3 regions of the Bacillus sp. XF8 genome follow, and region 1 is predicted to be linked to each of the others. Evidence: riboswitches for the same ligand, from Rfam matches in the RefSeq annotation. Region 1 holds a riboswitch; each other region holds the start of a gene.
The links. Region 1 has a riboswitch for S-adenosylmethionine ahead of J4P91_RS01435 (YezD family protein). Riboswitches for the same ligand answer to the same signal wherever they lie in the genome.
Positions count from the first base shown of each region.

Region 2: another riboswitch for S-adenosylmethionine. It lies ahead of J4P91_RS16560 (cyclase family protein); the one in region 1 lies ahead of J4P91_RS01435 (YezD family protein).
Region 3: another riboswitch for S-adenosylmethionine. It lies ahead of J4P91_RS17685 (hypothetical protein); the one in region 1 lies ahead of J4P91_RS01435 (YezD family protein).

Region 1 is NZ_JAGDQK010000002.1:189,490-197,364, reverse strand. Features, by position in the region: gene J4P91_RS01475 (NAD(P)-binding protein) at 1-294, opposite strand, end outside; gene J4P91_RS01470 (sirohydrochlorin chelatase) at 269-1,021, opposite strand; gene cobA (uroporphyrinogen-III C-methyltransferase) at 1,023-1,799, opposite strand; gene J4P91_RS01460 (DUF3906 family protein) at 2,021-2,233, opposite strand; gene J4P91_RS01455 (nitrite/sulfite reductase) at 2,245-3,867, opposite strand; gene cysC (adenylyl-sulfate kinase) at 3,879-4,472, opposite strand; gene sat (sulfate adenylyltransferase) at 4,485-5,621, opposite strand; gene J4P91_RS01440 (phosphoadenylyl-sulfate reductase) at 5,667-6,371, opposite strand; gene J4P91_RS01435 (YezD family protein) at 6,456-6,599, opposite strand; SAM riboswitch class I at 6,669-6,776, opposite strand; gene lysA (diaminopimelate decarboxylase) at 6,891-7,875, opposite strand, start outside.
Region 2 is NZ_JAGDQK010000025.1:53,870-66,351, forward strand. Features, by position in the region: gene J4P91_RS16535 (amino acid ABC transporter permease) at 1-469, shown strand, start outside; gene desB (Delta(10) desaturase DesB) at 524-1,609, opposite strand; gene J4P91_RS16545 (FAD-dependent oxidoreductase) at 2,233-3,759, shown strand; gene J4P91_RS16550 (nucleotidyltransferase domain-containing protein) at 3,788-4,567, opposite strand; gene J4P91_RS16555 (PRK06851 family protein) at 4,724-5,833, opposite strand; SAM riboswitch class I at 5,986-6,098, shown strand; gene J4P91_RS16560 (cyclase family protein) at 6,187-6,822, shown strand; gene J4P91_RS16565 (hypothetical protein) at 6,839-7,222, opposite strand; gene J4P91_RS16570 (ATP-binding protein) at 7,460-8,686, opposite strand; gene J4P91_RS16575 (helix-turn-helix domain-containing protein) at 8,893-9,132, opposite strand; gene J4P91_RS16580 (hypothetical protein) at 9,324-9,692, shown strand; gene J4P91_RS16585 (NAD(P)/FAD-dependent oxidoreductase) at 9,950-10,999, opposite strand; gene J4P91_RS16590 (iron-hydroxamate ABC transporter substrate-binding protein) at 11,326-12,249, shown strand; gene J4P91_RS16595 (FecCD family ABC transporter permease) at 12,298-12,482, shown strand, end outside.
Region 3 is NZ_JAGDQK010000028.1:45,749-58,230, forward strand. Features, by position in the region: gene J4P91_RS17640 (NETI motif-containing protein) at 299-499, opposite strand; gene J4P91_RS17645 (MFS transporter) at 483-1,679, opposite strand; gene phaZ (intracellular short-chain-length polyhydroxyalkanoate depolymerase) at 1,960-2,862, opposite strand; gene J4P91_RS17655 (MarR family winged helix-turn-helix transcriptional regulator) at 3,053-3,472, shown strand; gene J4P91_RS17660 (MFS transporter) at 3,487-4,686, shown strand; gene J4P91_RS17665 (serine hydrolase domain-containing protein) at 4,787-6,049, shown strand; gene J4P91_RS17670 (DUF2269 family protein) at 6,223-6,738, opposite strand; gene J4P91_RS17675 (group-specific protein) at 7,790-8,155, opposite strand; gene J4P91_RS17680 (NAD(P)H-dependent oxidoreductase) at 8,152-8,727, opposite strand; gene J4P91_RS17685 (hypothetical protein) at 9,014-9,274, opposite strand; SAM riboswitch class I at 9,375-9,473, opposite strand; gene J4P91_RS17690 (hypothetical protein) at 9,605-9,796, shown strand; gene J4P91_RS17695 (YwiC-like family protein) at 9,843-10,553, opposite strand; gene J4P91_RS17700 (ECF transporter S component) at 10,768-11,490, opposite strand; gene J4P91_RS17705 (ABC transporter ATP-binding protein) at 11,463-12,482, opposite strand, start outside.

The DNA.
Region 1 (7,875 bases):
ATTAACAAGCTGGTTTACTGCCGCATCTTGTGCAATATGTTCATTTAATATTGCATCACTTGTAGCTGCTACTACTAAAAACGCGCCTTCTAGATCACCTTTTTCATAGTCTTTTTGAAACCAACGAATATGTTTCGATTCTACAAGTTTTACTAAGCTCGCATCTAATGCACGACTCACTACAACTACATTTGCCCCTGCTTTTAGTAAAGGAGCGATTTTAAATGATGCCACTTTTCCACCACCAATGACAACAACACGTTTCTTTTCAATTCGTACTGTAAGTGGATACACACTCATCTCCCCTTAATATTTCTTCCGTTCTCTGAATTAGCATCTCTTGAAACATACGATTTTTCCCTAAATAAGGACTTACATATATATTTGTAGAATGGTATCCACGCACTTCCTTCTCAATATGTTTCATTAATAGACCCGTAAATAATAAATAAGGCAGAATGACAACATTCTCCTCATTTCGTTCTACAATTTCTTTTAATTCCCCCTCAAATCGAGGCTCTGCTGCGGCTAAATAACATACTTCTACCTTTCTAACTTTCTCCTCTTTTTCAAACAGAGAAGCAATACGCTTCATATCTTGTAACGTCTCAGGATCACTACTCCCCCTTGCAACTAGCAATAAAGTCACTTCACTTTCATACTCTTTAATGCCACTTCCCTCATACGTAGCCGATACAAGTGATTCCGAAACACCAAACGGATTTCCGTAAGTAATTGCAATGTAAGGAAATTTATTTTGCATTTTTTTTAATTCATTTGGGATATCTTCTTTCACATGCCCTGCTGCTAATAAAAAGACAGGAACAACGACAATTTCTGTTGCTCCTCTTCTTACGCAATTAACAAATCCTTCTGAAATAACAGGCTGTGCTAACTCTAAAAAACACAGTTCTTGAATAGGAGCTGATACACGGTTCATACAAGAAGAAACAAAACCTATCGCTTCTTCTTTTGCCTCTTTCAGCCTACTTCCATGACATATATATAACACAGCTTTCATTTTATAACACTCCGCTTACTGGATACGTAATGTCAGCCTGTTGTTCAAACCAATGGATTTTTTCACGAAAACGAACAACTTCCCCGATTACAATCATACTCGGATTTTGGATCTGCGCTTTTTCAGCAATCGTTACAATTGTCCCTAGCGTTCCTGTAATGGTTCGCTGAGATGATGTAGTTCCCCATTCTACAATAGCAACTGGCGTATCTTCCCCTTTTCCATGTTTCAAAAGCTGTTCACATATATAAGGAAGATTACTTACTCCCATATAAACAGCAAGCGTGTCGACACCTTTCGCTAAGTTTTCCCACTTCACTTCTTCTTCAGCACCATCTTTTCGGTGCCCTGTCACAACAGCAAAACTTGCGCTCGCATCTCGGTGTGTTACAGGAATACCCGCATATGCCGAAGCAGCTATCCCTGCTGTAATGCCAGGCACAATTTCAAACGGAATACCATGCTTCGCTAACGCTTCTGCTTCTTCACCACCTCTTCCGAATACAAATGGATCCCCGCCTTTTAATCGCGTTACGATTTTTCCTTTCTTTGCATATTTAACAAGAAAGGCGTGAATGGTTTCTTGTTTCATCGTATGATAGTTTGGCAATTTCCCACAATATATTAAGTCAGCATCTGGCTTTGCATAAGAAAGTAATTCTTTATTTACAAGTCGATCATATAAAATAACATCCGCCCGCTCGATACACTTTACTCCTTTTACAGAAATTAAATCTGGATCTCCCGGTCCTGCCCCAACAATATACACCTTTCCCATCATCTCTCCTCATTTCTACTATAAAGTGAAACTTCCATCAGTGAGAAGTTTCATCCCCCACTGATGGCTAGCCCTACAAATCGGGCACTAACGGGCAGTTAGCTTCTTTGATTTCCTAAAACCTTAAATTGAGGTTATTACTGCCCGTTAGTGCGGGGTAAAGTGAAACTTCCATTCCTATTACGAATGGAAGTTTCTATTCAAATCAGTGTCATTTTGTATTACAACGTTTCCTGCTCATGAATGACAAATGCTGCACCTTTTCGAATCTTCTTTTTTTCATATAGAGAGATTTCCTTCACTTCTGGCAGCGGTAAAAAATACTTCTCTAATTCTACCTCAACAAGTCTAAATGCCTGTTCCTCACTTTGTGCAACAACTACTACAGGAACAACATCATTTGCCAATACTGCTTCAAAACGATACAAATCCATATTGCTCCCTCCTAAGATGCAATCACTTCTTCTAAAATATGATTCAATGCTGCTTGTAAATCTTCTACTCCAACGCGTTCTACAAACTCATAAAATGTTTCAGCTGGCAGTTTCTGCTCTTTAAAGTATGTTAAAAACGATACAAGAACATTCGGAAGATCTTCCCCATCAATTTTCCCTTTTAATTTTTGGTTATAGACACCACCATCTAATAACGTACCACCTACATAAATTTCAAACGCTTCAACAATTCCTTTTTCTTTCGTTTTTAATTTCACTCCTTGCAAACCAATGTCCGCAATTTGTCTTTGTCCACATGAATTTGGACATCCTACCATATGAATGCGAACGGGAACATCTAGAACAAGCTGTGTATCTAAATAATCTGCAATATTACGTAGCCTTTCTTTTGTTTCTACTAATGCAAGGTTACAATACTCAATACCTGTGCATGATACTGCATATCCTATAAAAGATTTTGGACTTGCAGAAATAGTTTCAAATAAAGGCTCTTTTAACAGCCCTTCTATATTTTCTTCCGGAACATTCGGAATAATGAAGTTTTGTGAGTTACATGTGCGAATTTCACCATTCCCATACTGTTTCGCAATTCTAGCAATTTCAAAGAACTCTTCAGAGTGTAAACGCCCAACCGGTACATTAAAGCCCACATATGATAAATCACCTTGTTTTTGCTTATGAACACCGTAGAAATAACCCGCATTCCATCCTTTCAAAGCATCCTTTCCTTTATCATGTAAAGGCTCTGTATATTCTAATAATTTTTCTTTAAATTTTTCCGCACCCCAATCGGCAACTAAAAATTTCAAACGTGCTAAATGTCGCTTTTCACGATATCCGAAATCACGGAAAACTGTAGCTATTGCAATTGCTACCGACTTCACTTGCTCAGGAAGAATAAATAAATCTAACTCCTGCGCTAAATACGGACGGGCAGATAATCCACCGCCTACTCGCAGATGAAATCCTTCCACGGTTTTTCCATCAATCTCTTTTGTAGCCGGAGTAAAGGCAGCACAGTTAATTTCAGCATTTGCTGCATTATATACGTTTGTGCTAATTGACATTTTAAACTTTCGAGGCAAATTCGAAAATTCGTCATTATGTTGGAAGAACTCATATACCTCTTTTACAATTGGTGCTGTATCAAATAATTCATCACCATCAATACCAGCGAGAGGGTTCCCAATAATATTTCTTGTAATATCACCACAAGCTCCGGCTGTTGATAATCCTACTTTTTCTAAGCGGTTAAAAATATCTGGTATTTGACCAATTTCAAGCCAATGGAATTGAATCGCCTGTCTTGTAGTAATATCAAGAACATCACGACCATAATCTTCCGCAATCGAAGCCAATACCTCCACTTGTTCATTCGTTAAAATACCAGAAGGAATATTAACGCGCATCATAAAGTACCCTGCTTCTTTTGGGCGCTGTAAATATAACCCCGCCCATTTAAAGGAATCCCACTCTTCTTTCGGAATAGAATCAAATCCATTTTCAGCATAATACGGAATCGCTTTAAAGATTTCCAATCCATCTTTTTCTAATTTCTTCTTCTCTGTAGCATTTAACTTTTCATTGTTTGCCCACACTTTTTCATAACTCATTTTTATTCCCCCTATATAAAGCTACGCTCTTGTAAGTAACCGATAATTTGTTCTGCACATTGTTCGATTGAATAAATATGTGTTTCTACCACTACTTCTGCCTCTACAGGTTTTTCATATGGCGAATCAATACCGGTAAATTGCTTAATATCGCCTTGTCTCGCTTTTTTATAAAGTCCTTTTGGATCACGTTTCTCACATTCTTCTATTGGACACTTTACAAACACTTCGATAAATTCATTTTTTTCGAGAATATCTCTTACTTGTTGGCGATCCACTCGAAATGGAGAAATAAATGCTGTTAGTACAATTGTCCCTTGATCTACAAATAACTTCGCCACTTCACCAATCCGGCGAATATTTTCTGTCCGATCACTTTCGGAAAATCCTAAATCTTTATTTAAACCATGACGAATATTATCGCCATCTAGTACATAATTCCCAATATTTTTTTCGAACAATTTTCGGGCAACCGCATTTGCTACTGTTGATTTTCCAGAAGCTGATAATCCTGTGAACCAAAGTACAAAACTGTGGTGACCACTTTTCTTTCGTCTTTCCTCTTTTGAAACAGATGCTGTATGCCAAGTTATATTTACGTCCATCCTACTCTCTCCTTATTTTGTAACGACTTCTTTTTGTAAACCACGAATTAATATTTCTACAACTTCTTTACGGCTAAATTCACTTGGTGGAATTTCTCCATTTCGCAACATTTCTCTTACTTTCGTCCCTGATAAAATAACATGCTCTTCTTTACCATGCGGACATGTTTTCGTAGAAGCCATCGCTTCACATTTTGTACAGTAAAAACTATGCTCAAAGAAGAGTGGTGTAATCCCTAACTCTTCTACTGTAAAATTCGTAAAAATCTCTTGTGCTTCGTACGTACCGTAATAATTACCTACCCCAGCATGATCACGTCCCACGATGAAGTGTGTACAGCCAAAGTTTTTTCTAACCAGCGCGTGAAATATCGCTTCACGTGGCCCCGCATAACGCATTGCTGCTGGAAAAACACTTAAAAAGACACGATCACTTGGATAATAATTTTTCAAAAGCACTTCATAACTTTCCATACGTACATCAGCCGGAATATCATCTGATTTCGTTTCACCAACGAGCGGATTTAAAAATAAGCCATCTACAATTTCCAGTGCAGACTTTTGAATATATTCATGCGCACGATGAACAGGATTTCTCGTTTGAAACCCTACCACTGTTTTCCAGCCACGTTTCGCAAATTCGGCACGTGTTTCACTTGGATCTAAATGATAAGAATCAAACTTATCATTTTCAAAACGCTTCACAAGCGTAATTGTTCCCCCAACATAAATATTTGGCCTGTCATATAACTTTTTCACACCTGGATGGACAGTATCAGCCGTTTTATAAACAAGCAATGCTTCCTTTTCCTTATCCGGTGTAAAAATATCTTCTATTTGAATAACACCATACGTGATTCCTTCTTTGACAAGACGAACCTCTTCACCAATTTGAAGTTGTTCTGCCTGCTCCTCGGTTATTGGTAGTGTAATAGGTATACTCCATACATCACCGCTTACTAAACGCATTTTTTCTATAACAGATTGATAATCTTTCTCCTTTAAAAAGCCAGTAAGTGGGCTATAACCACCTGTTGCAAGAAGCTCTAAGTCACTTAAAGAAATTTTGTCCAATTCAATTTCTTTTGCAATACCTTTTGTTTCACATGTTTCATCAACACGATTTACTAATTCATTTGTTTCATTCATCTTCCTGTACGCCTCTTTCACATATATTTAAAATCAATCATGACCTTATTGAAAATGAAGGCCACATTCCGTTTTCATCTTTCCAGCCCATCGTCCGTCTCTTGAATCTCCACCTTCTCCCACAGGCAACGTACATTTTTCACACCCTATACTTGGGTAACCGACGTCGTGCAATGGATTGTAAGGTAAACCATGCTTATATACGTAACGCCATACTTCCTTCCACGTCCAATGAATAAGTGGACAAATTTTAATAGATTTGAAGCGATGGTCTTGATTGATAAACCTTGTATGTTTCCGCGTTTCAGATTGTTCCCTTCTTAGCCCTGATATCCACGCTTTTCCATTCAATAAAGATTCTTCAAGCGGTAAAATTTTTCTTAATTTACAACAGAGGTTTGGATTATGCTCCCACAGCTTATCGCCATGCTTTTTTGCTTGCTCTTCAAGCGTAAGCGATGGTTGCTTTTCAATAATTTCGAGATCCGGAAACCTTTCGCGCACTCGTTTAATTAAATCGTATGTTTCTTGAAAATGAACGTTTGTATCTAAAAATACAACTTTCGCAGATGGATTTACTTGGTTTATAAGATGTAACAAAACCATTCCCTCTACACCAAAGCTACATGCATATACAATTTCACTCTCATAATGTTTATAGGCCCACTCTAATACTTGTAACGCTCCTTTTGTTTCATCTTCCTCAGAAAAAGAAACGAAATCCTCTTTCCACATTTCATACGTCAGCATGTTTTTCCCCCTGTAACGCAAAAAGACGGTTTTAATCTAATAAAATAGATTAAAACCGCCTCTAGTTTTTCTAGTCAGCGCTTTTTACTTTAAGCGTACTTTTTCACTTTTCTCAAGCTGAATCACTTTTCCATCTTGCACAACAATTGTAATAGAACCATATTTCATATCCGCAAGCATCGTTTGAATTTTCTCAGCTACTTCGTCAAAATGTCCACGCACTCCCACGAACAGCCCCCCTTTTTATTCATAAAAAAAATCTTTTCCATTTCGAAAAGACTGTTCGGTAATATATTTACCTTATCTTTCAAAATGGATGCCATTTTGCTGGACTTAGCACCTTGCTTCTATAAGCAGGTTGCTGAGCTTCGTAGGGCCAGTTCCCTCCGCTTCTCTTGATAAGCTTTGTATTTGTATTTTATCATAATTCTGATTTTTTTCAATCCTAGTTTTCCGATATATTTTATATTTTTTATTTTTTTAAAAGGAGTTGCTCCATTTGAACAACTCCTTTTAGCATTATACAAGCTCTTTTATACGTATGCGATCGTTCCCAATTATGTTTTCATATGTTTCTCGTTCAACAACCACTTGTGATGTTCCACCTTTTGCAAATACTACAGCCGGTCTGCGAATACGATTGTAATTATTCGCCATAGAATATCCATATGCTCCGGTACAAGAGATCGCTAACAAATCTGCTGAAGCAACTTGCGGCAGTTTTATATCCCAAATAAGCATATCCCCACTCTCACAACACTTTCCAGCAATCGAAACAACTTCTTCAGCCTCTTCTTTTCCTCGATTTGCTAACATTGCCTCATAACGCGCTCCATATAAAGCTGGTCTTAAATTATCTGTCATTCCCCCATCGACTGACACATATTTACGAATACCCGGAATATCTTTTACAGCTCCCACTGTATAAATTGTTGTTCCTGCATCCCCAACAATACTACGCCCTGGTTCAATCCATATTTCTGGAAGAGGATAATTATTTCGTGTAAATTGGTCTCTCACTGCCTCGGTTACAGCATGCACATATGTTTCAAGTGTAAGTGGTGTATCTGCTTCCGTATAGCGAATTCCAAAACCTCCGCCGACGTTTAACACTGTTACAACATAACCAGTCTGTTCTCTTATCTCTTCTAAAAAGTTATGCAATACTTCGATCGCCCGAACAAATCCTGCTGTTTCAAAAATTTGTGATCCAATATGTGAATGAATACCTAACACATTATAATTTGATTTCTCTAACGCTATTTGAATCGCCTGCATTGCCTGGCCGGTAGAAACTCCAAAACCGAATTTCGAATCATCTTGCCCTGTTGTAATATATTCATGTGTATGCGCTTCTACTCCAGGTGTAACTCGGATTAATATATTTACAATTTTTCCATACTGCTGTGCTAAGTCATGTAATATTTCCATTTCAAAGAAATTATCTACCACAAAGCAGCCAATATCTGCTTGCAGCGCCATTATAATCTCTTCTTCCGTTTTA
Region 2 (12,482 bases), on a different contig from region 1:
TACATCTGTCATTGTCTTCACACCTTTTTGGGCGGGGGCAATCGCTTTAGCTATTCATAACGGAGCATATATTACCGAAATTTTCCGCGGTTCTATTCAATCTGTCGATCGCGGACAATTAGAAGCTGCCCGTTCCCTAGGAATGTCTTATCCACTGGCTATGCGACGTATTATATTACCACAAGCATTTCGTCTCTCTATTCCGCCTCTAGGAAACCAATTTATTATCGGATTAAAAGATTCTTCACTTGTTGCCTATGTAGGTATGTCAGAATTATGGGGCTCTGGCCTCTCTATAGCAGCTGGTAACTTCCAACAATTAGAAACATATATTGTTGTTGGTATATACTATCTTGCACTCGTACTTTTATTTACCTATCTCGTAAACCTTTTAGAGAAAAGACTTCAGCGTAAACAAAGTAATTCTTTGCAAGTAAATAAAGGGAAAGAAAAGGCAGCCTCTTTATAAAACTAAAAGCAAGCTACTGACAAAGTAGCTTGCTTTTAATTGACTTATCTATCATCATGGATTCACTTTTTTGATAGTTTCCTGCTCTTCTATATGCTCCTCACGATACGCAATATTATCAGGATCTAATCCATTTCCTAAAGAACCATAGAAATGTTCCCTATGAGGATCGACTAATTCACTGCCTTGATAGTATACGCGAGGCGTGTTCCAAAGCGCTGCTAATGCTTTCGTCATCGGCATTTCATGATAACGCTCCGGCCACATTTCTTTAATCTTCTCTTTTACTAACGGGTAATATTTTGAACTCATAGCAGGGAACAGATGATGTTCTGTATGATATGAAAAATTAAAATGCAAAACGTCAACCCAGCGCGGCACTGTTACGGACAAACAGTTAGCTAGCGGATCATTCACAGGAACAATTGGGTTTAAGCGATGGTTTGTTGCAATATATGCCATTACAATAAAGTTTGCAATTAGTAACGGAATCACATACGCAAACAACCACTTTGCAGGCCCCAAAATAAATAGTAAGCTAATCCACACTGTCCACGGCAAAAGAAGTTGAAGCCATACAGATCGTTGATTCGATGACTTAAATTCTTTTATAAAATGAAAGAACATACGAGTTGAATGTATTGTAAATTGAATTGTTAGTGACAGAAAACTAAAGAAAGAACGTACATGAAGCGGCATACGATACACCCATCTTAAAAACTTACTCTTCTTCATCTTTTCAAGCGTTGGCCATGCATCAGGATCATGTTCCTCATGTTGCGTATGCACATGGTGCGTCGCATTATGCCACTTTCTCCACAATTTTGGTCCTGTAGACAATGGCATAAATGCAATTGCCCCTAAAAAATCACGAAGCCATGCCTTTCTTACAACCGTTCCGTGCAAAATTTCATGTCCTAAAAATCCAAGCGAAGCAAAACATAACCCGAGAACAATCGCAATCCCGAGATTTGCCCACACATTCAAGTCGAATAAACCGATCGTTATTAATCCAGCTACCGCCACAAGTAAATAAGCCAGTCCACCAAACAAACGAGTTGGAACTGGTTTAAATGCTTTTTTTGGCAAATGCGGCGATACACGTGCTGCATACCATCCAAACGTATGAAGCTCCTTCATCCTTTTGCCCCTTTCTTATGCCGCGCTTACGCAACTTGCATAAATCAATTCTTGTTTCCAGATTGATAAAACTAGTTAATTACAAAAAGCATTTATAATAAGTAATTCATACTCACTCTACCGTCACTCATTTTTGCTTTTATTATCAATGAAAAACATTTCTCTTTTTACTCTTTATCAACCTTTCTACATGATGAATCATATCAATAGACTTTCTGTATTGTCAACAACTTTTATGACCTAGTAATAAAATGTGATTATATTTTTATAATAATATTTTATTTCACCAAAGAAAAAACATAGATTTTATATGCTTTTATCCGTTATATATATAAATACTTTAACATATAAGAAAATTAGCTTTATTCAAGAATAACTTATATATGAACAGAAATAATTCTTTATGAAATTGACTGTCATTTAAAATACGTTTATGACGAAACACGCGTTTTTTATTATACTAAAATAATTTTTACGTTTTTTAAATATTTATAACTTATTCTTAATTTCCTTCTGTTCACTGTACAGCATTCCCCTATTTTAAATAAAAAATAATCTACATGAATTTCATATAAATTGGAAAAATTAAGTAGTAAATTGTTTTAAAACAGGAGGGATATACGATGACAAATGATTCATTTCCCCAATTTCCAGAACCGTACTGGCGTGATTCTACTTCACTCCCTATTTTTCCAAAGCTATCAGAAAATATAAGAACAGAAGTTGCAATTATTGGCGCTGGAATTACAGGCATTACAACTGCTTATTTACTTGCAAAAGAGGGTATGAAAGTTGTTTTAATCGATTCCGAAAATATTTTAAATGGAACGACAGGCCATACAACTGCAAAGATTACTGCACAACATGACCTCATTTATGATGAACTGATTAATCATTTTGGAGCTGATCAAGCTCGGCTATACTATGAGGCAAACGAAAAAGCATTGCAATTTATTAAAGAAACAATCCAAACAAATAACATCGACTGCGACTTTACTGAAGAAGATGCCTACTTATATACAACTTGCAACGATGGATTACGGAAATTAACAAAAGAATACGAAGCTTATAAAAAGCTAAACATTCCTTGTGACTATACTCAATCCATTTCAATTCCTATCTCAGTTCAAGCAGCGCTTGCTATGAAAAATCAGGCACAGTTCCATCCTCTTCATTATTTAAAAAATCTTGTCGAACGTTTTATTGAAGCTGGCGGAACGATCTATGAGCAGACCACTGCAATCGATATTGAGAAAGGGTTCTATCCACAAGTTATTACAAAAGATGGCCATCGGATTACATGTGGATATGTCGTATCCTGTTCCCACTTTCCTTTCTATGATGCAACCAACTTTTTCTTCGCAAGAATGTATGCAGAGCGCTCCTACGTTCTCGCAATAAAGGCAAAGAATGATTATCCCGGAGGCATGTATTTAAGTATCGATAACCCTACACGTTCCTTACGCTACACAACAATGAATGGAGAAAAACTCATTCTCGTTGGTGGAGAAAGCCATAAAACAGGACAAGGAATTAATACGATGCTTCATTATGAAGCACTGCACTCTTTCGCGGAAGAAACATTTGGGATAGATGAAATTCCTTACAGATGGTCAACACAAGACTTAATTACTCTAGATAAATTGCCTTACATTGGTCATATTAATGAAAATAATCCAAACATATTCGTTGCAACAGGTTATCGTAAATGGGGTATGACATCTGGAACTGCTGCAGCACAATTACTAACAGCTTCAATTACAAAAACAGATAGCCCTTACAAAGAACTCTTTGCTCCATCACGATTCCATGCAGATCCAGATATAAAAACATTCCTGTCTCAAAACCTTGATGTGGCAAAACATTTGATTGAAGGCAAGTTAGAATTTGCTCTCCGTAAACCAGAAGACCTTGAAAACGGTGAAGGTGCAGTTGTAAGAGTTCACGGAAAACGTGCAGGTGCTTATAAAGACAAAGAGGGAAAATTACATATTGTTGATACGACCTGTACACACCTTGGCTGTGAAGTAGAATGGAACAGCGGTGATTGTACGTGGGATTGTCCTTGTCATGGCTCACGCTTTTCAATTGAGGGGGATGTAATTGAGGGGCCAGCAGAGAAACCACTGAAGCGGGTTGATGGAGAATAAAATTAGCTAAAATAAACAGAGCACCAATCTACTGGTGCTCTGTTCCTATTTCAAATAACATATCTCGAAACAAACCATTCAACATCTCAACTTCAATACCCTTTCCTTTTTCAATTCCCTTCACATACTCCTGATAGTACTTTATCTGCTCCTCCAAAAACTCATTTAATACCATAATTTTTGGACCAGCATCTAGCTCAACACCAGCTTTTTTCTTTATTAGTAAATCTTCAATTTCATTTAAAATTTTTTGTTCTAGTGAAAGTTCAGTAATTAATCGTTCAAATTCTACAGGCGGTAATGTCCCTTTCTCTTCTAACCACTTGCAAGCTAAAATAGGGCGCAATACGTAGAAGTACTTTTTCAACTTCACACTCTCTCCTTGTAGAAATTCACGATAGTTTTTTGAAGCCATATGTAAGTAGTGATAAATCGTTGCTTTTGGATCAAAATCGTTTTCGCTCATTTTCTGTAGGCGTTCTGGAAGAGTCGAGTTCTTAGAATAAAAAATTGGAGAGCGGATCCATTCTAATAGTGCTGGATTTGATTTTGCAAATAGCTGCAGTGCTTTTCTAATATCCCAACCACTTATATCTAAAGCATCACTAATTGGATACTCAATAACATCACGTTTTTCATTTACGGATAAATACCAATCTACTGGATGAATATATACAAATCTAACATCGTAATCACTATCTTTCGACGGGAATCCCCACGCACGGCTTCCAGATTCCACCGCAAATAAAATCTTTACATTATTCTCTTTCTCAATTCTCTCTAATTCCAATTGAATTTTTTCCCTCATATGTATCATCCTCATTTTCTGATCATTTCCCTGGAAATTCGACAAATATAATATACTTATTATTGAAGTGTCATTCTACTGCTAACATCGATATATCGAGAACTCTTTAGTATGTAAGGAAGCTGTCAGATCCTTCCTGACAGCTCTACAATCACTTCATTTTTGCTGCTCACTAACAAACTTGGCAATTCTCTCAAATTCACTCTGTATTTCGTCTTTATACGCATCTACTTTTGTAAAATCCATCGCAGTAATATAAATTCGTTCCAATTTATCTCGAACTGCTTTTGCTTTCGCTAAAAAAGACATCGCTTCACTCATTTTTGTTTTATATTGAATGGAAACATCGCGAATTTCTGTAGCATATTTTTCATCCGTTCCCGGAGTAACAATGAGATTATACATATCAATAATCTCATCACCTTCTCGCTCAGGAAAATATTCATGCGGTGCGGTGCTGTCAAAGATTGCAAAACCTAATTCTCTTACAATAATCATATCAAGGCTATTCGGGTCAAAGCCGCAATGATACACTTCAACTTCAAAACCTTTTTCTTCTGCTGCCGCTGCTAACTTTTTTAACATCGTTGATTTCCCTGACCCCGGGCGTCCTTTAATAAAATAACGATGCTGGATACCTTCTGTTAAATTTGGAACGAAATCAACCGCACCTTTTGGTGTTGCTGCCCCTAAGAAACGGCGCTTTACAACTGCTTGTTTTCCTTTGTTATCTGCGAATAACTTTTGTATAAGCTGATTTGTTAATTCATTCGCTTTTTGAAAATCAATATTATCAATATAAATTCTCTCCCAATCATCATGTATAGCTAATGCTTCTTTGAAACAAGCATATGCTGATTGAAATGCACCACTTGCTTCTGAAATATAACGTGTAATTTCATCTTTATGTTTTCTTAATTTCTCGGAATCCCATGCAACACCTAAGTTTACGTATTCTTCTACAACTCCAGGTGTTTTGGGCTCAACGACATGGGGTGCTGTTCCATCTACAATTCCTACTTTTAATTTTGGAATAATAACCCCATCGATGGATTTGTTATCAGAGGAACAATGCAAAAGTTCAATATCATATCCTCTTTCAGCCCACTCACGCCCAATTGCTTTCATCAGTGAGGATTTTCCTGTTCCTGGACCACCTTTCAAAATGAAAAGCCTTTCCAATCCACTTAAACTTTCCTCATATAAACTATAAAAACCTCTCGCTGTATTTCCTCCAGCATAATAATTTAAAATCTTCCCTGTCACTGCACTCACTCCTTTGCAGCAGTTTACTTACATAAGCTACCATATGCTGGAACCCTTAGTTGGGTGAATACCTATTGTCATTCTTGAAATAAAAAAGGAAATGAATTACAATAACAATAACAAAAAAATATGAATTTTAAAACTAAATAAATTTCTTATCGAGAGAGGCAGAGGGACTGGCCCTTTGAAGCCCGGCAACCTCAGTTTATATAAACTGAACAGGTGCTAAATCCTGCAAAATGCAATGCATTTTGGAAGATAAAACATGAATTTACATGCAAGTATGTAAAGCCTATCTTTCTTGATTTGAAAGATAGGCTTTTTATATTTTAAAAATTATTGGAGGTATCCCGATGAAAGTAATCGATTTATCACAAACATTCGAAAACAATATGTCTCAATTTCCTGGAACACCGCCGATTCATCTAGAACCTATTACAAGTGTTGAGGAGGCTGGATTTCAAGTCACAGATTTTCATTCAGTTGTTCACGTTGGTACACATTGCGATGCACCTGCCCATTTTATTTCAGGTGCAACAACAATTGATCAATTACCACTTGATCAGTTTGTAGGTGAAGCTATTCTAGTTGATGTAACACATGTACAAGAACGAAAATTGCCTAAGGAAGTATTACATGATGCTGGGGTAAAAGAAGGAGATATCGTCATTTTCCATTCTAATCTCTCAAACAACTGGAATACAGAAGCATATGAAAAAGAAGCCTTTTATCTTTCAGAAGAACTTGCTGAAGAATTAGTTAGATTAAAAGTAAAATCTGTCGGTTTAGATTTCATTTCTCCCGATGAAGTGACGACCGAAACATCACCAATTCATCATATTTTATTAGGGAATAATATTTACTTAATTGAAAACTTAACAAACTTAGACGCGATTAAAACGAAACGTTTCTTCTTTTCAGCGGCACCATTAAAAATTAAAAATAGTGATGGGGCATTTGCAAGAGCGTTTGCAGTTATTTTTGAATGAATGAAAAAAGCAGAGATCACCTTTGATCTCTGCTTCGATGTTTTCTATTTAAATTAAAGAAAAATTGTTCAATACGAGGACGAACCCATGCAAAATAATCTTTATCTTTCTTTTTCGTACAAATGATTTCTTCTCCGTCAACCATTCCAACAAGCTCTAGCTCTAACAATTGCCTCGTAAATTCTAGAATATTTACTTCTTCTTCTGGATATTCTTCCTTTAACTTCTCTTCGATTTCTCCTAATAAAAAGCCGTCACGCATCATTGCAAGTGCATCAATACAAAGTGGCGGCATTTCATATTTTTCGCCTGTAATTGTATCTTTTACAATATAATTCTTTTGCTCTTTCCGAAATTGAATAGTGTGTAAACATACAGCCGAATTTAATGTTAATTCCATCATACCACCTCTTTCATAATATCTGCATAGAAAAAAGGATGCGTGTGCACCCCTCTTTTTAATTCACGTAAAACAAAAAACTACAAACCGTTATATGAGCAAGAAGCTGCATACCGATATTTTTCTCCATTATAAACTAAGTGTTTTATAAAAAAAAGCATTCTCGAATCTTTTTATAAAATGTTTATATTTACACAACAAGAGCACTTTTCAGAAAAGTACTCTTGTTTCGAATTTCTATATAGTTGGCAATGTTATTTCTACTTTTGTGCCTTCGCAAACGTCACTTTCAAATTTGATATCCCCTTGATGTTCTGCAATAATTTTGTGTGTAATGATCAAGCCAAGACCAGTTCCATTCTCCTTTGTTGTATAAACAGCTTTTCCGAGTTTTTCTATTTTCTCACTATCCATACCGCATCCTTCATCCTGAATACAAATACAAACTTTTTCTTCAATCGTTTTAGATGCATAAATCTTTAAATTTCCACCATCCATCATAGATTCAATTCCGTTTTTCACAAGATTTATTACTACTTGCTTTAATTGTTTTTCATCACCATTTATATCAGGTAAGTCTTCATCTACCTGTATATAAATTTTTACAGCGTACTGCATTGCATAACTTTCCATCAATTGAATAACATATAACAAAATCTTTTGCATATCACACAATTGATAAGTTGTTGGTCTTGGCTTTCCAAGCAGCATTAATTCACTAACAAACTCATTGATTCTCTCAATTTCTTGTAGCATAATATCATAACTAGCAACATCAGTTGGATTACGTTCCTTTTGAATTTGAGTAAATCCTTTTAAAGCTGTTAACGGGTTTCGAATTTCATGTCCAATTGCTGTTGACATTTTTCCAATTAGCACCAGATTTTTAGTTTTCTCTATATCTTTTAGCGCTTTCACAACTGTACGAACATACGACTGAAACCTCTTTAATAAAGAGTGTGAAATGATGAAAAAAAAGATGCATAGCACTAGCGGAATGAAAACTTTCACATCTCTTAACAATAAAGCAAAAAAAGTATACTTACCAATTATACTGAGAGAGATTAAATAAAAGTATTTTTTATTCACAAAGACCGGTGCAAAAAGTATTAGAAATATTTCTACCATATTTCCATTTTCAAATACTCGATCTGTTTTTAAATAAATCATTAAATTATTTATAAAATCAATTAGCATATAGCCCATTAAGAACAAATATTTAACAGCATATGTATGCCCTATCTTTTGAAGATACATTGAAATTGGAAATAATAAACTTACAAAAATATATACCCAAAATCCTAGTCCACCTTCTGGCCACCCGACTTGTGCTTCATTTATATTCATTGCAGGATATATGTAATAATATATAATGTCATATACAAAGAAGATAATATAAAATAATAATAAAAATACCTTTAAAGCTTCTCTTTCTTCCTGAACTATGCTTTGAAATTTGTTCATATAAATACCTCTCTTAAGCGAAACAAAAGTATATTACATGTATTCGTATTATAATACTATACTTATGAAATTGCTTTTAGAACAATATGTACTCCTTTAAATATATTAAAATCCTTCTATTGTGCAATCAAAAAACGTTTCAAGATATTTACTCTTCACATCTTGAAACGTTTTTCTTATAATTCTGTATCATGGAGTATGATAACTTAATCCTCGTCTTTTACATCCATATCTTCTGGAATTGGCTCATTTAATATTTCTTCTACTAATTGCTTATATTTTTCCATTTGCTCTAAATGTGTATTGAACTGTTCTTTATTCAGCAAATATTGCTCACCGTCATACACCGCCCGAATTCGTTTTTGTTGAACTAATTCTTCAATATAAGATTCTGGAAGATTTAAATATTCCGCTGCTTCTTTTATCGTTATATACAATGGTTTCATTCCCTTATTATTTTTTCATATACAGCATTCATCTTACTTTATTATAGGATACTTTTGTAAACAAAATAAAAAGATTTTGTAAATACAAATCAAAAAGCAGGTAGATACATACCATATATTGTATAATAGTATAGTAAGCGTTTTTAAAATATAGATGGTATTTACCCATTTACACAAAGGAGAGTTAACATATGGCTACTCGTCACATCATTACAATGCTAGAGCAATCATTACAAGCTGAAACAGAGCACACTGCTTCTCATCTATCTAAAGTGTTACCACAAAGGATTCTTGAGCAAACAATGGCTGCAAACGAAGACACACACTACAACACAATTGGAGAATGGTATAAAAATCATTTCTTATTCCAGCAAGATGATTTTCTCTGGGCTAAATATGCCTACTATGATGCATATTGTGAGGCATTACAAAATCAAGGTCACCTAACAAAACGTGTGCGCCATATACTAGAGTCTGTGGCTAGAAAACATGGAAAACAATACATTGCTTCCGTGCAAAATATACAATTTCCTGATCACCATGCAAAAGGCACTGCATAATTTGCTAAGTTCCAGGATAAACGTAGCACAGTCAGCTCGGTCTCTAGAAGAATCCAAAAATAAAATGTTCACGTCTTCCTATCCCTTTTTTTCAAAAATAGATTCACAAGACGTGAACTTATGAAACCGGTGTCAAAAATATGATAGAAAACATAGGAAACAGGAAAACACCCAGCTTACTTCCCTTCTTAATATGAATGGAAAAGTAACTGGGTGTTTATATATAACTAGGAAAATACCTCTTTTTAAAAGATTTCTTATTTCATCATTTGCTTAATAAGCTCCCTATTACGCTGTTTAAAAACATCATTATGTGAAGATACCATTCCATACTCACTCGCATCTGGCTGAATAAATTGTTTTGCTTTATTTACAGCATTTCCAGCATCTTGGAAAGCACCAGCTATTAAATGTAATTTGCCTTCATGCTTTAAAATATCTCCAGCAGCATATAGCCCTTCTATTGAAGATTCGCTGTTCACACTTCCTGCAATAAAATAATTATCAATGATTTCGACACTCAACTCACTATTTTCCAATAATGTCATATCACGTTCATAACCGTGATTAATGATTACTTCATCAATTGGTAAATATGAAATCTCTCCTGTTTCATGATTCGTTAGTTCCACGCGTTCAATCGCTTCATGATTATTACCTGCAATTAATTTTGTAATTGATGTATTAAAGAAACAATCCACTGAGCTATTCATAAGCTGTGTAACTTGTGCTTCATGACCAGACAAAGCCTCTTTTCTATATGTTAAATACACCTTTTTCGCAATTGGCTCCAATTCATTCGCCCAATCTATAGCTGAATTCCCTCCACCTGAGACAATAACAGTCTTATCTTTAAAGTGCTTTAAAGATTTTACAGTATAATTTAAATTCGATACTTCAAACCTCTCTGCACCTTCAATTGCTAACTTTTGTGGTTTCAGTATTCCGCTTCCAGTAGCTACAATGACTGTTTTTGAAAAATGTTTTTGACCAGAGAAAGTTGTTAACACAAAAATCCCCTCTTGATTCCGGGTGATTGACTCTACCTTTTCATTCAACACTACTTCTGGACGAAATGTTAACCCTTGCTCTACAAGCTGATCAATTAATTTTGCCCCTGTAACTGGTGGCAATCCCCCGATATCCCAAATCATTTTCTCTGGATAAACATGTATTTTTCCACCTAACTGTGGTTGAAATTCAATTATTTTCGTTTTCATTTCTCTTAGTCCACTATAAAACGCTGAGTAAAGCCCTGCCGGACCTCCTCCAATCACGGTCACATCAAATAATTCTTCTGGATTCATTTGTGTTCACTCCTCGACCATTATCTTAAATGATTATCATTCTCATTAAAATATACCTTTTTTCTTTTCAATTTACAATCAAAATAACTATTGACAATAGAAAAATATAAAATTATATTATTAAGGAATCGACAGTGATAATCATTATCATTTTGTAAACTATTAACAAAATTGGAGAAAAAATTACGATTCATTTTTTTATAGCTCACTCAATTATTTTATGATAAAAAATCTCAGTATCAAGATTTATAAGAACAATTAATTACAAGACACCTATCTTGTTAGGAAGCTATACATTACAGACACTTTATAGAAGGAGAAGAAAAATGAAAAAATTATTCATTTCACTTACAGTTCTATTCGTACTCGTTATGAGTGCTTGTAGCAACGGCTCGACAGATAAGAAAAACGATTCAAATGCAAAGGGAAGCAAATCAGAAACAATTACATACCAATCTGAAAATGGTAAAGTTGAAGTTCCCGCAAATCCAAAACGCGTTGTTGTACTATCATCATTCGCAGGTAACGTAATGTCTTTAGGTGTAAATCTTGTTGGTGTAGATTCTTGGTCTAAACAGAATCCACGTTTTGAGAAGAAATTAAAAGATGTTGCTGAAGTATCAGATGAAAATGTAGAAAAAATTATCGAACTAAATCCAGATTTAATCATTGGTTTATCAAATATCAAAAACATCGATAAGTTAAAGAAAATCGCTCCTACTGTAACATTCACATATGGAAAAGTAGATTACTTAACACAACATTTAGAAATCGGTAAACTATTAAATAAAGAAAAAGAAGCAAAAGCTTGGGTTGATGATTTCAAAAAACGTGCACAAGCAACAGGAAAAGATATTAAAGCGAAAATCGGCGACGACGCAACAGTTTCTGTTATCGAAAACTTCAATAAACAAATTTATGTATACGGCGAGAACTGGGGCCGTGGAACAGAAATTCTTTATCAAGAAATGAAATTAAAAATGCCTGAAAAAGTAAAAGAAAAAGCTTTAAAGCCAGGTTACTATGCATTATCTACTGAGGTTCTACCTGAGTATGCTGGTGATTATTTAATTATAAGTAAAAACAAGGATACTGATAATTCATTCCAAGAAACAGAATCCTATAAAAATATTCCAGCTGTGAAAAACAATAGAGCATTCGAAGTAAACATGATGGAATTCTACTTTAATGATCCACTTACATTAGATTTCCAACTAGACTTCTTCAAAAAAAGCTTTCTTGGTCAATAGTACAACAATGAGGAATTCTTAAAATAAGAATTCCTCTTCCTTTATTCTATGAAAAGAAAAGATGTGAAACTGATGACAAAAGATAATCTACGTTCCACCTCCTTTATATACAAATTCATTTTAGGAATCGTTGTGTTTTTTCTTATTTTTATGGCCGCGATGGTATTTGGTGCGGCAGACACTACTGTAAAGGATGTATGGTTAGCACTTACTTCTTCAGCTAAAGGTGAAAA
Region 3 (12,482 bases), on a different contig from region 1:
GTTGTTCAATAATTCAATTTGTAAGTGTCTGAATGCTCTCATCAAGCTTTTTTAATGCTTTTGTTTATCCTTTAAGTGCATCTGCTTTCGCCTTATATGCCTCCCAATTGTAATACGCTTTATTTTTGGCAGATGTCACATCATCTAACGTTTTTTTGACGTATGGGCTCAGAAGGACTCTTTTTTATATTGATATTTTATCAAAAACTAGTAACTTTTTTACGATTTATTAAGATGAAATGCTTGATTACTCTGGTTAAAATAATAAAAAAAGAGGCCTTTCATAAGACCCCTCTCCTTACTTCAACTTTCCTTCAAAAACAATTCTTCTTCCGCACGGTTCTACAACTGTTTTTCCATCTTTCTTCACTTCATGAAAGATCGGCTCTTCCATGCGGCGAGAAGGTGCATATCCTTCTTGTTCCATACGTGCTAAGCAATCTGTAATTGTTTCGTTCTCTTGTACTTCAAATTTTTTCTTATTAGGTTGTTTTGTCATGTCCTAACCTACTTTCTATTTTTCTAGATGCTAGTTGACTTTTCATATATGTGATATATAGAAGCGCAATAATTGCCATTATTATCATAACCGCTATAAAAAAGCTTGTATACTGTATTTTTTCTATAAATATGCCTCCTAATACAGGCCCCAATATACTTCCTATACTAAAGGCAATTCCCGATAATATATTCCCAGCTGGTAGTAAGTGTCTTGGCAATAAATCCGTCATAAAGCCAAGTCCTAATGAGAAACATGAACCGATTACCATACCCGCTAAGAGCATGCATCCAAATACAATCCAATAATACCCGTCAAACATCGCAGCAAATAAGAAAATAATTGTACTGATGCTGAATGTCCACGTTAAAATGCGGTCTCTTCCATATTTATCACTTAATATACCAAGCGGGATTTGCGTAATGATTCCCCCGATTGCAAATGCAGGTAATAAGAAGGATACATCAGCGACAGACCATCCTTTGCGCAGTGCATATACTGGCAAATTACTATTCAGCATTGCTTCTAGCACACCGTATGCTAAAGGTCCAATAAGTGCAATCCATGCAAGAACAACTACTTGTTTGTAACGAGAAAGTGATGACTCATTATTCTTTCCTGTGTCATCTTGCTCTGGAAAAGCGTTTTTAGTTGGAAGTAATAGTAGCCATCCAATTAGACAAAGAACCGTAGATACAATAAATGGCGTTGCAAGGCCGTACTGAACAGTGCTAGCTAAGTATGGTCCTACAGCAAAACCAATACCAAAAAACACTCCATATATAGATACTTGCCTTCCTATTTTACTAGGGTCAGATGTCGTTGTAATCCACGTTTGCGTTCCGACATGTAACATATGATCTCCTACCCCAACTAGAAAGCGTAAAATAAACCATGCCCAAAATGAAAATGTTTGTGTAAAAAAGAATAATGAAATAATAACGAGAAATCCACCGATTACGATAATCGGTTTCATTCCAAACCGCTGCATCGGTTTCTCAAGCCACGGCGAAATAAATAAAATTCCAATATATAACGCAGTTGCATGAAGACCGTTAAAACTAGAACGAATCCCTTCTTGCTCAAAAATCATCGCGATAGCTGGCAACAGCATCCCTTGTGATAATCCAGAAATCGCAACAATTCCAACCATAATCCAAAATGTAAATCGTATTGACATCCTCTTTCCTCTCCCTTTACAAATTCACCAATTTTCATTATAAACTGTTTTTAAGAATGAGTGTGCAAATACCAACATAAAAAGGAGTCAGCAGGTTACCCTTCTAACTCCTTCGTCATCGCAAACATAAGACTTTACATACTTTAAATCAAAAAACTTTCATATAAAAAATTACATATCATACTTGCTATATCATGTACACGTGAAGAGGATTGTAAAGATTACGTATAGAGAAAATATACAAATACTATAGTGTGAAATTTTTCTCCTTAGGAAATCACTATTTATTTTCTAACCAATTTGTAACATGCTTTATAAATTCATCTAAGCAATCAATAAATGGCGAATGCCCACAATCCTCTAATATGACTAGTTCAGCATTCGGAAGATGTTTTGCTAATTCTTCTCCGACCACTTGCGGGACAACATAATCACGATCTCCTTGTACGACAAGAGTCGGTACCCTAAGACGATGAATATGCCCATTCCCTGGTACAACTCCATTATGTTCATCTGAAATATTAAATGTAATTAAAGCATAGTTTACATCGACAAAATTACGCTGTGTTAACATATCATCTAAATATTTTTCGTAGCGCTCTGGATCTGGTTTGTTATGTGTATAAATGAGTAAGTCCCAAACCGTTCGATAATAGAGCTTGTTCATATTTTTAATTGCATCTAGTACAGGAGCAATTTGAACTGGATCTTGTGCAATTTCTTCTTTTGTTTTTAATAAAGTGGATGCGATAGGTTGACCGTTTATATCTTTTTTGAAAATAGGATATCCTTTCATTCCAACTGATTCAACCAAAATCAAATTCTCTACAAATTCCGGATGAGAAGCTGCAAACTCCATCGCAACACCACCACCCATTGACCAACCCATCAATGAAAACTTTGTCAGTTGCAGTTCATCTATAAATAGCTTTACATCATCTGCAAAGTCTTGCAATGAATCTATTGGCTTATTGTATGTCGATTTCCCAAAACCCCTTAAATCAATGGCATAAATATGATATTCATCTTGTAATTTCTCAATGACTAAATCCCAATGCTGTGAAGATGTCATATTCCCGTGAATGAGTATAAGTATTTCTTTATTTCGCCTTCCAACTTCTTGGTATGCGATTGTTTCTCCATTTGATAACGAAACAAATTCCATTGTTGCAGGCTTAATCATCACATGTTCCCCCCATTCAACTATAATAGAAAGAAAATTCTAAACTTATTTTTAGAATACCATATGGAATGTATGTTCTCAATACAAAAATTATGCAAATTATTTACATAAAACAACATGTCTATCACTAGACAATTCTGGTGAAAAGGTATATAGTTAGCTAGGTAACTAATTTGAAAGGATCAAACAAATGGACGAAAAACAGCATTTTTTTCACATTGTCAGTCAAACTTCTCGAAAGTTTACTAAGAAATTTAATGAACGTGTATCACCAACAGGTTTATTTAGCGCACAATGGGCTGTCATTTTCCGAATCAATCAAACCGGACCTTGTACACAAACTGAGTTATGTCAGTATTTAAACGTTGAATCACCAACAATGACTCGCACATTAACACGTATGGAAACGATGGGATGGATTATTCGAACTGAGGGAAAAGATCGCCGTGAAAAGCTCATTTCCTTATCAGAAACAGCATTGGAAATGATTCCAGTATGGCAAGAAGAAGTTGATACTTTCGAAGAAAAAACGTTGCAGAATATTAATGAAGCCGATTTGCAACGAGCATTTCAAGTACTAAAAACGATTATTAAAAATTTAGATGATTAATTGGAGGGATGACGATGCAAAGTGAGAGACTTTGGACGAAGGACTTCCTTGGAACTTGTTTTAGTAGTCTGTTTCTCTTTTTAACGTTTTACATGCTTATGACCACCCTGCCCGTCTATGTAATAGAGGGCTTGAAAGGAAAACCCGAAGAAATTGGTTTAGTCGCAACAGTATTCCTTATTTCTTCTGTCCTATGCCGCCCGTTTACCGGAAAGTGGCTTGACGATTTAGGGAGAAAGAAAATCTTATTTATTTCTCTTTCATTATTTTTAGCTGCTACCGTAATGTATTTCGGTGCACAAAGTTTATTTTTATTACTTGCCCTGCGCTTCCTTCACGGGATTGGATTTGGAATGGCGACTACAGCAACAGGTACAATTGTCACAGATGTCGCACCACCTCATCGACGCGGTGAAGCACTTGCCTATTTTGGTGTATTTATGAGTCTGCCGATGGTAATCGGTCCTTTTTTAGGTTTAACAATTATTTCACACTTTTCATTTACGGTTCTGTTTATCGTTTGTTCTGTCTTTTCATTATTAGCATTTCTATTAGGTTTACTTGTAAATATTCCACATGAAAAGCCAGTAAGTAAACAAAAACGTGAACGAATGAAATGGAAAGATTTAATTGAACCTTCTTCGATTCCAATTGCTCTGACAGGCTTTGTTTTAGCATTTTCTTATAGTGGCATATTATCTTTCATTCCTATTTATGCAAAAGAAATTGGTTTAGGAGAGATTGCAAGTTACTTCTTTATCGTGTACGCACTCGTTGTTGTACTTTCTCGTCCATTTACAGGAAAGATATTTGACCGTTTCGGTGAAAATATACTTGTTTATCCTTCTATTATTGTGTTTACAATTGGAATGTTCATCTTAAGCCAAGCACAAACGTCATTTTGGTTCCTTGGTGCAGGTGTATTAATTGGTTTAGGCTACGGAACATTAATTCCAAGTTTCCAAACCATTGCTATTTCCGCGGCTCCAAACCATCGACGCGGCTCAGCAACAGCTACTTATTTTTCATTCTTTGATAGTGGCATTGGTTTTGGTTCTTTCATTTTAGGTATAGTCGCTGCCCAAACAAGCTATCATAATATGTATTTTATCGCTGCTATTATCGTTGCATTTACATTACTTATTTATTACGGCTTACATGGTAGAAAGCAAAAATTCAAAAAGCAACGTACAGATGGAAAAATATCAGCTTAACGTTAATAAGGAAAGTAAACTTCTCTGTTTACTTTCCTTATTTTGTCTTTCTAACAAAACGAGCGTATACTTATTGTAGAAATAATAAGGAGGTATATATATGAATTTTAAAAAGTCCCCCCTTTTATTGCTTATACTTACACTATTATTTGTCGTAACAGGACTTGGATTTGTACTTTTCAAACAAAATAAGGTCTCTCCTTCTAAAGAGAACGTGACAAAGGAAAATTGGTTACAAGACCCCTATTTACGTTGGTCATACACACATATGAAGGAACTAGCGTTAACAAGTGAAGTGAAAAATAATCCTGAACAAGTAGCAACATTCCCTACTGCACTACAAAACTTAGATGATTTCTCTGTTAAAAAGGAAAATGGAGAAAATGTTCCTTTAAAGAAACTGCTGGATGAAAATAAAACAGATGCATTTGTCATTGTACATAACGGAAAACTTGTTTACGAGCATTATTTCAATGGATATAAACAAAATGAGCCACACGGGATGGCCTCTTTGGCTAAAGTATTTACTGGTGCGCTTGTGCAATCATTAGCTGAAGAAGGACGCATCGATGTAAATAAGACTGCTAAAACATACATCAAAGAATTACGAAATACGCCATTCGGGAAAGCAATGATTCAACAATTAATGGACATGCAAATTTCTGCTGAATACCCGACACACGGGTATATGCAGCGAGGATTAGAAAATCAAGATGCTCAGTTATATTTAGCTAGTAATATGCTTCCTCGTAGTAAAAACTATGATGGCCCTATGAAAATTTATGATATGTTACGAGAGGCAAAAGAAACTGCACCGCCTGGAACTGAGTTTTCTTATAATAACGGCTCATCCGAAACACTCGGCTGGATTATACGGACAGTAACCGGTAAATCATTAGCCGAAAATGTAAGCGAACGAATTTGGTCCAAAATAGGTATGGAAGAAAATGCTTATTATATTACTGATGAAACAGGAGTTGAACAAGCGAGCGCCGGTTTAAACGCCACTGCAAGAGATATGGCTAAGTTTGGTCAATTGATTTTAAATAACGGTCGTTACAATGGCGCACAAGTTCTTCCTTCCTCTATTTCAGAAAGTATAAAAAACATACAAGAAAATGAGCTACCAATCGGGCCAGGTGCATCTATTTCTTATCATAATCAATGGTGGATTCCCCACAATGAACAAGGTGCCTTTGAAGTGTTAGGAAGCTATGGGCAATGCCTCTATATAGATCCAAAAGCAAATATGGTGATTGTACATTTTTCCTCAGATGCTGAACCAAGTAGCGATGTTCATGCAACTTATTCAAATATGTATGTACAAATTGCAAAACATTTAGAAAAGCTTTCACAGAAGTGAAAGCTTTTCTTCATTTTTATTTGAATCGAAATCATGTAAAATAGTTCGTTTTTTATGATTTGGTTTTACTTTAGAGTACAAAATTCCACTATGTATTAATTAGATAATAAAATCACGAAAAGCATGGTTATGTTTAACCATGCTTTTCGTGTTTCGATTTACAAAACTACATATTAACTTTCCTGTTTCAATTGAAGTTTTTTCTTTCTCCAAGGTTTTAAATAGGAAATAATAAATATGAAAATAGTAACAACAACTTGAAAATAGACTGCATATTGTCTGATCGCATGATTTTGAATGAAAACCGGATTACTTAAAGCTAATTCTTTTTGCGTTTCCAATAATTCCATATTGGCTACCATCAATTTGTCTATTACAAAAATTCCAACAAACGTTTGGATCATATAAAGAACAAATTTCACCCCAACCCATCTATACTTAAAAAACCCCCAATTGGTGAAAAATCCGTATGTAAAACCGATTAGTAAAGTTCCAATTGCTCCCCATCTAACAACATTATCACTAATTACGATAAGTGTTTTATAACTGAGATAGGACTCGTTATATTTTGTCATATCAAGATGAAGATTTAGCGCCAATGAACTCAAAATTCCCCCAAAGAATAATACTACTAGAAAAACATGAATAATTTTGAGCCACCTCATGCCATTAGGTCCTATTTTTCTCATTCTCTATACCTCCAAACTACTCTATTGCTTTTTAGAAAAATATTTCTATACGTTAATACCAACAGATGTCGTCACTGTATTAGCACTATTCATTATAATAAGAGCAAAATCATTTTATAATGTGCCACAGTCTTAATTGTCCCTACTTCTATGGTCTTATTTTTAAAATGGTAATTATCTTTATATCAAATCCTTTATAAAAAAGATAACAGACGTAAAAACTGTTACCTTTTATCTCATACAGATTATTTCTCTTCATGTATTTGTTAAGCTTTACAATGAAGTTGAAGTTTCTACTTTGAATTCGAATCCAATGGTTTTAAATCTTATCAAAGCTGTCGTACACTGACAAAATTGTAAGATCCGATTAGTTTAAATTCTAAGTAAATAACAAATTTTTCTTTTAAAATAGATTTTATTAAAAGGCTCTATTAAAGTTCAATGTTGATATTAGGCGTAAAAATAGAACTTCCAATTTAATGAAAGTTCTATTTTTAATTATTTGCTTATTAAACTAACGCCCCGTTACTTTAAGTGTAAATCTTCACAAACTTATTCATCGCAATATATAACTGTTGTTAAATAACGATATCACTGTAATAAAGCATAAAAAAAACATCTAAAACTTTAATATGGAGTACACCTTTAAGTCCTTATGTTCCCCTTTAACATACATTTAAAATTGTTTTATAATCATTCGCTGTTCCTTTTCTATTTTTCATAAAAATGCTCCTTTTTCTTCTTTATCACCCTTCTTTCGTTTACTTATTTTATGATTTTTTCCGTATAGCTCCAACCCATATATGATTTTATATTTTCACTCTTCTCCATCTTCATTAACTTTTTTACACCCTATCTAAATAAAAAAATGACTAAACAACTAAAAAACTTCCTATATATCGTTTGTCAGAAGTAGAGTGTTCTTAGAAGAAAAATGAAATAATATTATTATTTCTACACAATCTCAACAAAAACGAAAAGGCCTCTTATTTTCCTCCACTTATCTGAAAACGATATAACTTAGTTTTATACTAGCTTTTTTACATAATAACTATGGCAGTAATTCATTGTTTTCTATACATCTTATTACATCTCCCCATTCCTCATAGGAAAGATTTAATCTTCTATATGTAAATAACGTCGTACAAACAGTTTCAATTATCGCTGGATTATTTCGCAAAAAATCCCACCTTAACACTCTCGGTACATCATACTTTTTGTACTCTTTGCTTTCCTTGATGATCCCATCAACTTCTCGTTCACAAATTCCCCTTACTAAATAATCTGCTCTTAATTCTTGGTATACCTTTTTAAACGATTCATTATGATGTTTCAATTGAAGTAAACAAACGATATACGTACGAAACAAATCATCATTCCGATTACAGCATCTCAATATATTTTCTACTTCACTCATAATTTTTTAGCCTTTTCTTGTATTTCTAAAAGCCACTTTTCACGTTTTGTTTCCTTACTTGTTTTTACAGACTGAAAGGCAGAACGTTTTATTTGGCGTATACCACAAAATCCTAAAATACCCTTTTTCATAATCACCCAATCTGCAGAGCGATATAAGAGTGCCACGTACCATAACGGTGAATCTAAAGTATTAATAACCCATGCCGTTTTCCCTATAAGCAATCCTTTCGGCATTACACCTTCATATCTATATGCAAACCCCGCAGCAAAAACACAATCGATAAAACCTTTTAAAATGGCAGGCATTCCCCACCACCAAATTGGATAAATAAAAATTAAAAAATCTGCTTCCTTGATTAATGTTCTGTATTTCTCTGTCTCTTCTTCATACGCTAAATCACGTCTTCTCTTATCCTCATTAAAAACAAGTACTGGGTTAAATTGTTCCTTATGTAAATCAAGTAATATAACCGAATGATTTGTTTCTTGAAGTCCTCTTTGCACATGTTCTAAAATGGATGCATTGAAACTAGATGGATTAGGATGTGCATATATGATGAGTATGTTCACCTTTTAACAACCCCTTTCCTTAAATTCCCTTTTGACTTCCGAAAGGTTGCGTGATATTCTAATACATGTCAAGTGGCAAGCCCATTTGACAAACCAACTGACACCTACTCGGCGAAGGTGTCTCTTTTCGTTTCTAGCCGAATGAAATGCCTCTTTCAGGGCATATTCAACTTTTGACACTACACACTCAACACCATTCCCTTGTATCAGGCTGCTTCTGCAGTCTTTTACTCTACATACATTTTAAATTTTCAGATATATTATAACATAAAAAAGAGAGACTAAACTAGCTCCCTTTTCTCGCCTTATAATATACCCCTTTTTCAGCATAGTGGTATTCATCATTAGCTAAAGTAATTTTCCCATCCAGTTTCAGTTCGTCTAATAACCTTGATAAATAAAATTGGTGTAACATTTTTTTCGTGAATTTTCCTTCATGATGCGAAACGATATGTTCTTGAATATCTAATAATGATATGGGTTTATCTTGCTCTATCATATATTCATATACTGCATTACGCAGCTTTACGTATTTTTCAAGTGTCACAGTACAATTGCAACCCCTTTCTTCTTATTCTGTTGTTTTTAGAATCGGTTTTTTTACAATAAAAAAACCTCTTCGATAAGAAGAAGTTACATATATCTTCGTCTTATCTCCCAGAACAAATATGTTCTGCTGGAATTAGCACCTGCATCGCGGTTGCTGGGTTTCATCGGGCCAGTCCCTCCACCTCTCTGGATAAGAAAATATTCACTTTATATCTTACTATAGCTACTTCTATTGTAATTGTCAAACAATATAAAATAACCGCAATGAGTAATATTTTCTTTTCTAACGCCCATACTAAAATTGTATGTAGAAAAGGAGGAAAATATGATGAATAAAAATGCTCGTGGATATGTTCAAGATTCTTATCATTCTTTGCATGAAGCAAAACAATCTTTAGAAAATGCATTGCAAACAGTCGAAAAAAGCGGTAATCGAGAACGAATCGAAAAATCTCTCCAGGCTGTAGAACATGCTTTACAAACATGTGATCATACGGTTCATATTTTAGAACAAAAATAGATACTTCCCATCTCTTTACTGGATGGGAAGTATCTCAAATGGCATACTACAACAGTATTGCCGTTACAATTAAAAAATATACAGAATTAACGATTTCTAAAACCCCAACTTTTAATATAGATATCTTTTTACCATACAAGACGATTGCACGAACTAGGCTTGGTATAAACACAAGGGAAAGCCATGGATTTACCACTAAAGAGGCAATGATTAAGAGAATATGATAGCCCCATGAAACATAACGGTAAGTAGGGTTATTCTTTTCACGTATCATTGTTTTCACATAAAATGTACTGCCTAAAAAGTATAGAAAAGAAATACCTGCAATTCCAAAAGCTATTTCATCAACTGTTTTCATCGAAAAATAATAACTAATCAAACCACCTATGCAAAAAATGAGTATTGCACAAATATCATTTACTAAAGCTCGCTCCTTTTTTTGACGGGCGAAATATATATTCACCATAAAGAGCGGAATCATAATAGCTGCGAAGAAAAGAATTCTCCATTCGTATAGTAAAGATAGTATCCCGAAAACACATGCAATCATAAAATAAGTAATTGCGGAATGTAAAAATTCTTTCTTTCGTGTTTGCTTCATGTACATTAAAAATGGATACGTTGCTAAATAGATACATAACCAAGCGATAAAGAGCGGAATATGATATAAAGTAGATTTACCAAGTAGAACACTAAGTATAAATGGAATCAGCAGCATCCCCCATGCACCGTGCTGCTTTGGAACAACTAGCTTCATGAATATGGCATCTCCTCTTTGAAATTTTTTCTCATTTACTATTATATAAAAAATCTCATATAAAAATCGAAACATATTAAATCAATTTCTTGACACTTTCCATATTATAATCTGTATAAAAAATGCTCCTCACCAATGGTAAGAAGCATGAAAGAGGCAAACGAATATGTAAGTCGCGACCCTACTTTATATTCTTATGCTTTGCAATATTTGCTTATGCTTTGTTTGCTTGAGATACTAACTCTTTATCCCCATCTAAAATTCCGTATTTCTTTTTAAACCTCGTAATGATTCTAATCCAGGATGAACTAAATAAAACAAGAAAGATTACATTTGAAAGTGCATGAGCTAAATCAAAGTAAAAACTTGCAGCGTAGTATGCAATAAAGTCTTTCCATGTTAATCCTTCTAAAAAGCCAAGTATCCCCCACAAATTCATAATCCAGCCAAAAACAAAGCCTGCTATGAATCCATAAATAACCCTACCCCATAACTTTCTCATTATAAATGTATTTCTCAGTAAACCAGCTATAAAACCTATCATACCCCACGAAAACATTTGCCAAGGTGTCCAAGGCCCTTGTCCTAAAAATATATTAGATACAAGTGCTGCCGTTGCCCCAATTATAAAGCCTGTCTCACTTCCAAAAACAATTGCAGATACAATAATAACAAAGGAAGTTGGTTGTACACTTGGCATAATTGAAAATGGTACACGACTAACTGCTGCTATTGCTGCTAAAACAGCTACAATGACTATTTCACGTGAAACAAATGTTTTCCTCTCAAATCGTATGTAAAAAGGTAACATAATAATACATAATAGAAATAAACTATACCAAATATAATATTCATCTGTTACAAAAGAAGTAAACAAAAGTGTACTTATTACAATAATGAAAATAAGCGTTATGATAGCAAAATATCGTTTGGACACGCTTTGTACACATCCTCCCACGTTAATGCATAAGGTAATTGCTTGCGAATAAAACGATTAATAGATGTTGTATAAAAGAAATTATCACTAAAGAATTTCTTTGGCATATCATCCATAATTACTTTCCCATCAAATAACATCATACAATGATCCACATATTTAGCTGCAAATTCAATATCATGTGTTGCCATCACAATTGTTGTTCCTTCCTTTTGTAACTCTTGAAACAGCCCACCTAATCTTTCTTTTTTCTCTGGATCCAAGCCTTTTGTCGGTTCGTCTAGTAATAATAGACTTGGCTTCGATAACAAGGCTGTGCACAGTGCAATTAACTGTTGTTCTCCCCCGCTACAATCATGCGGGTGACGATCGCGAATAGCATGAAGCCAAAATCGTTTTAACATATCTTCTGCAATTTCTTTCCCTTTAACACCATATAATTCATTTGCTCTTTCAAAAACTTCATCCCACACCGTCTCAAATGTAAAATGATAATACGGATGTTGTGATACAAATCCGATTTTTTTAAATCGTTCCTTTGAATTACTTTTATGAATCTCCGTTCCGTCCAACCGTACTTTTCCTCTTCTAGGTTTATTTAATCCTGCTAAGATCGTTAAAAGTGTTGATTTTCCAGTACCATTTTTCCCAACAAGCGCAGTCCACTTCCCTTGTTCAATTGATAAGGTTAAGTCCCGTAAAATAAAAGGGCTATTTTTTTCATATTGAAATGATATATGTTTTGCTTGTAAAATCACTTCTTTTTTTTCTGTTTGCGATATAACTGGCACTTCATGTTCGATAGATACGTTGGAATGAATTTGTGTTTGTGCTTCCCTTACTGTAAAGGGTATTTGCTCTACATTCCATTCTAAAAACAACCTTGGAATTTGAGGGATAAATGGTCGGAATTCTTCTAATGCCCACATTTTCGATATGACATGTTGCGGGATTCCATCATAAATAATTTCCCCAGCATTCATAAACACAAC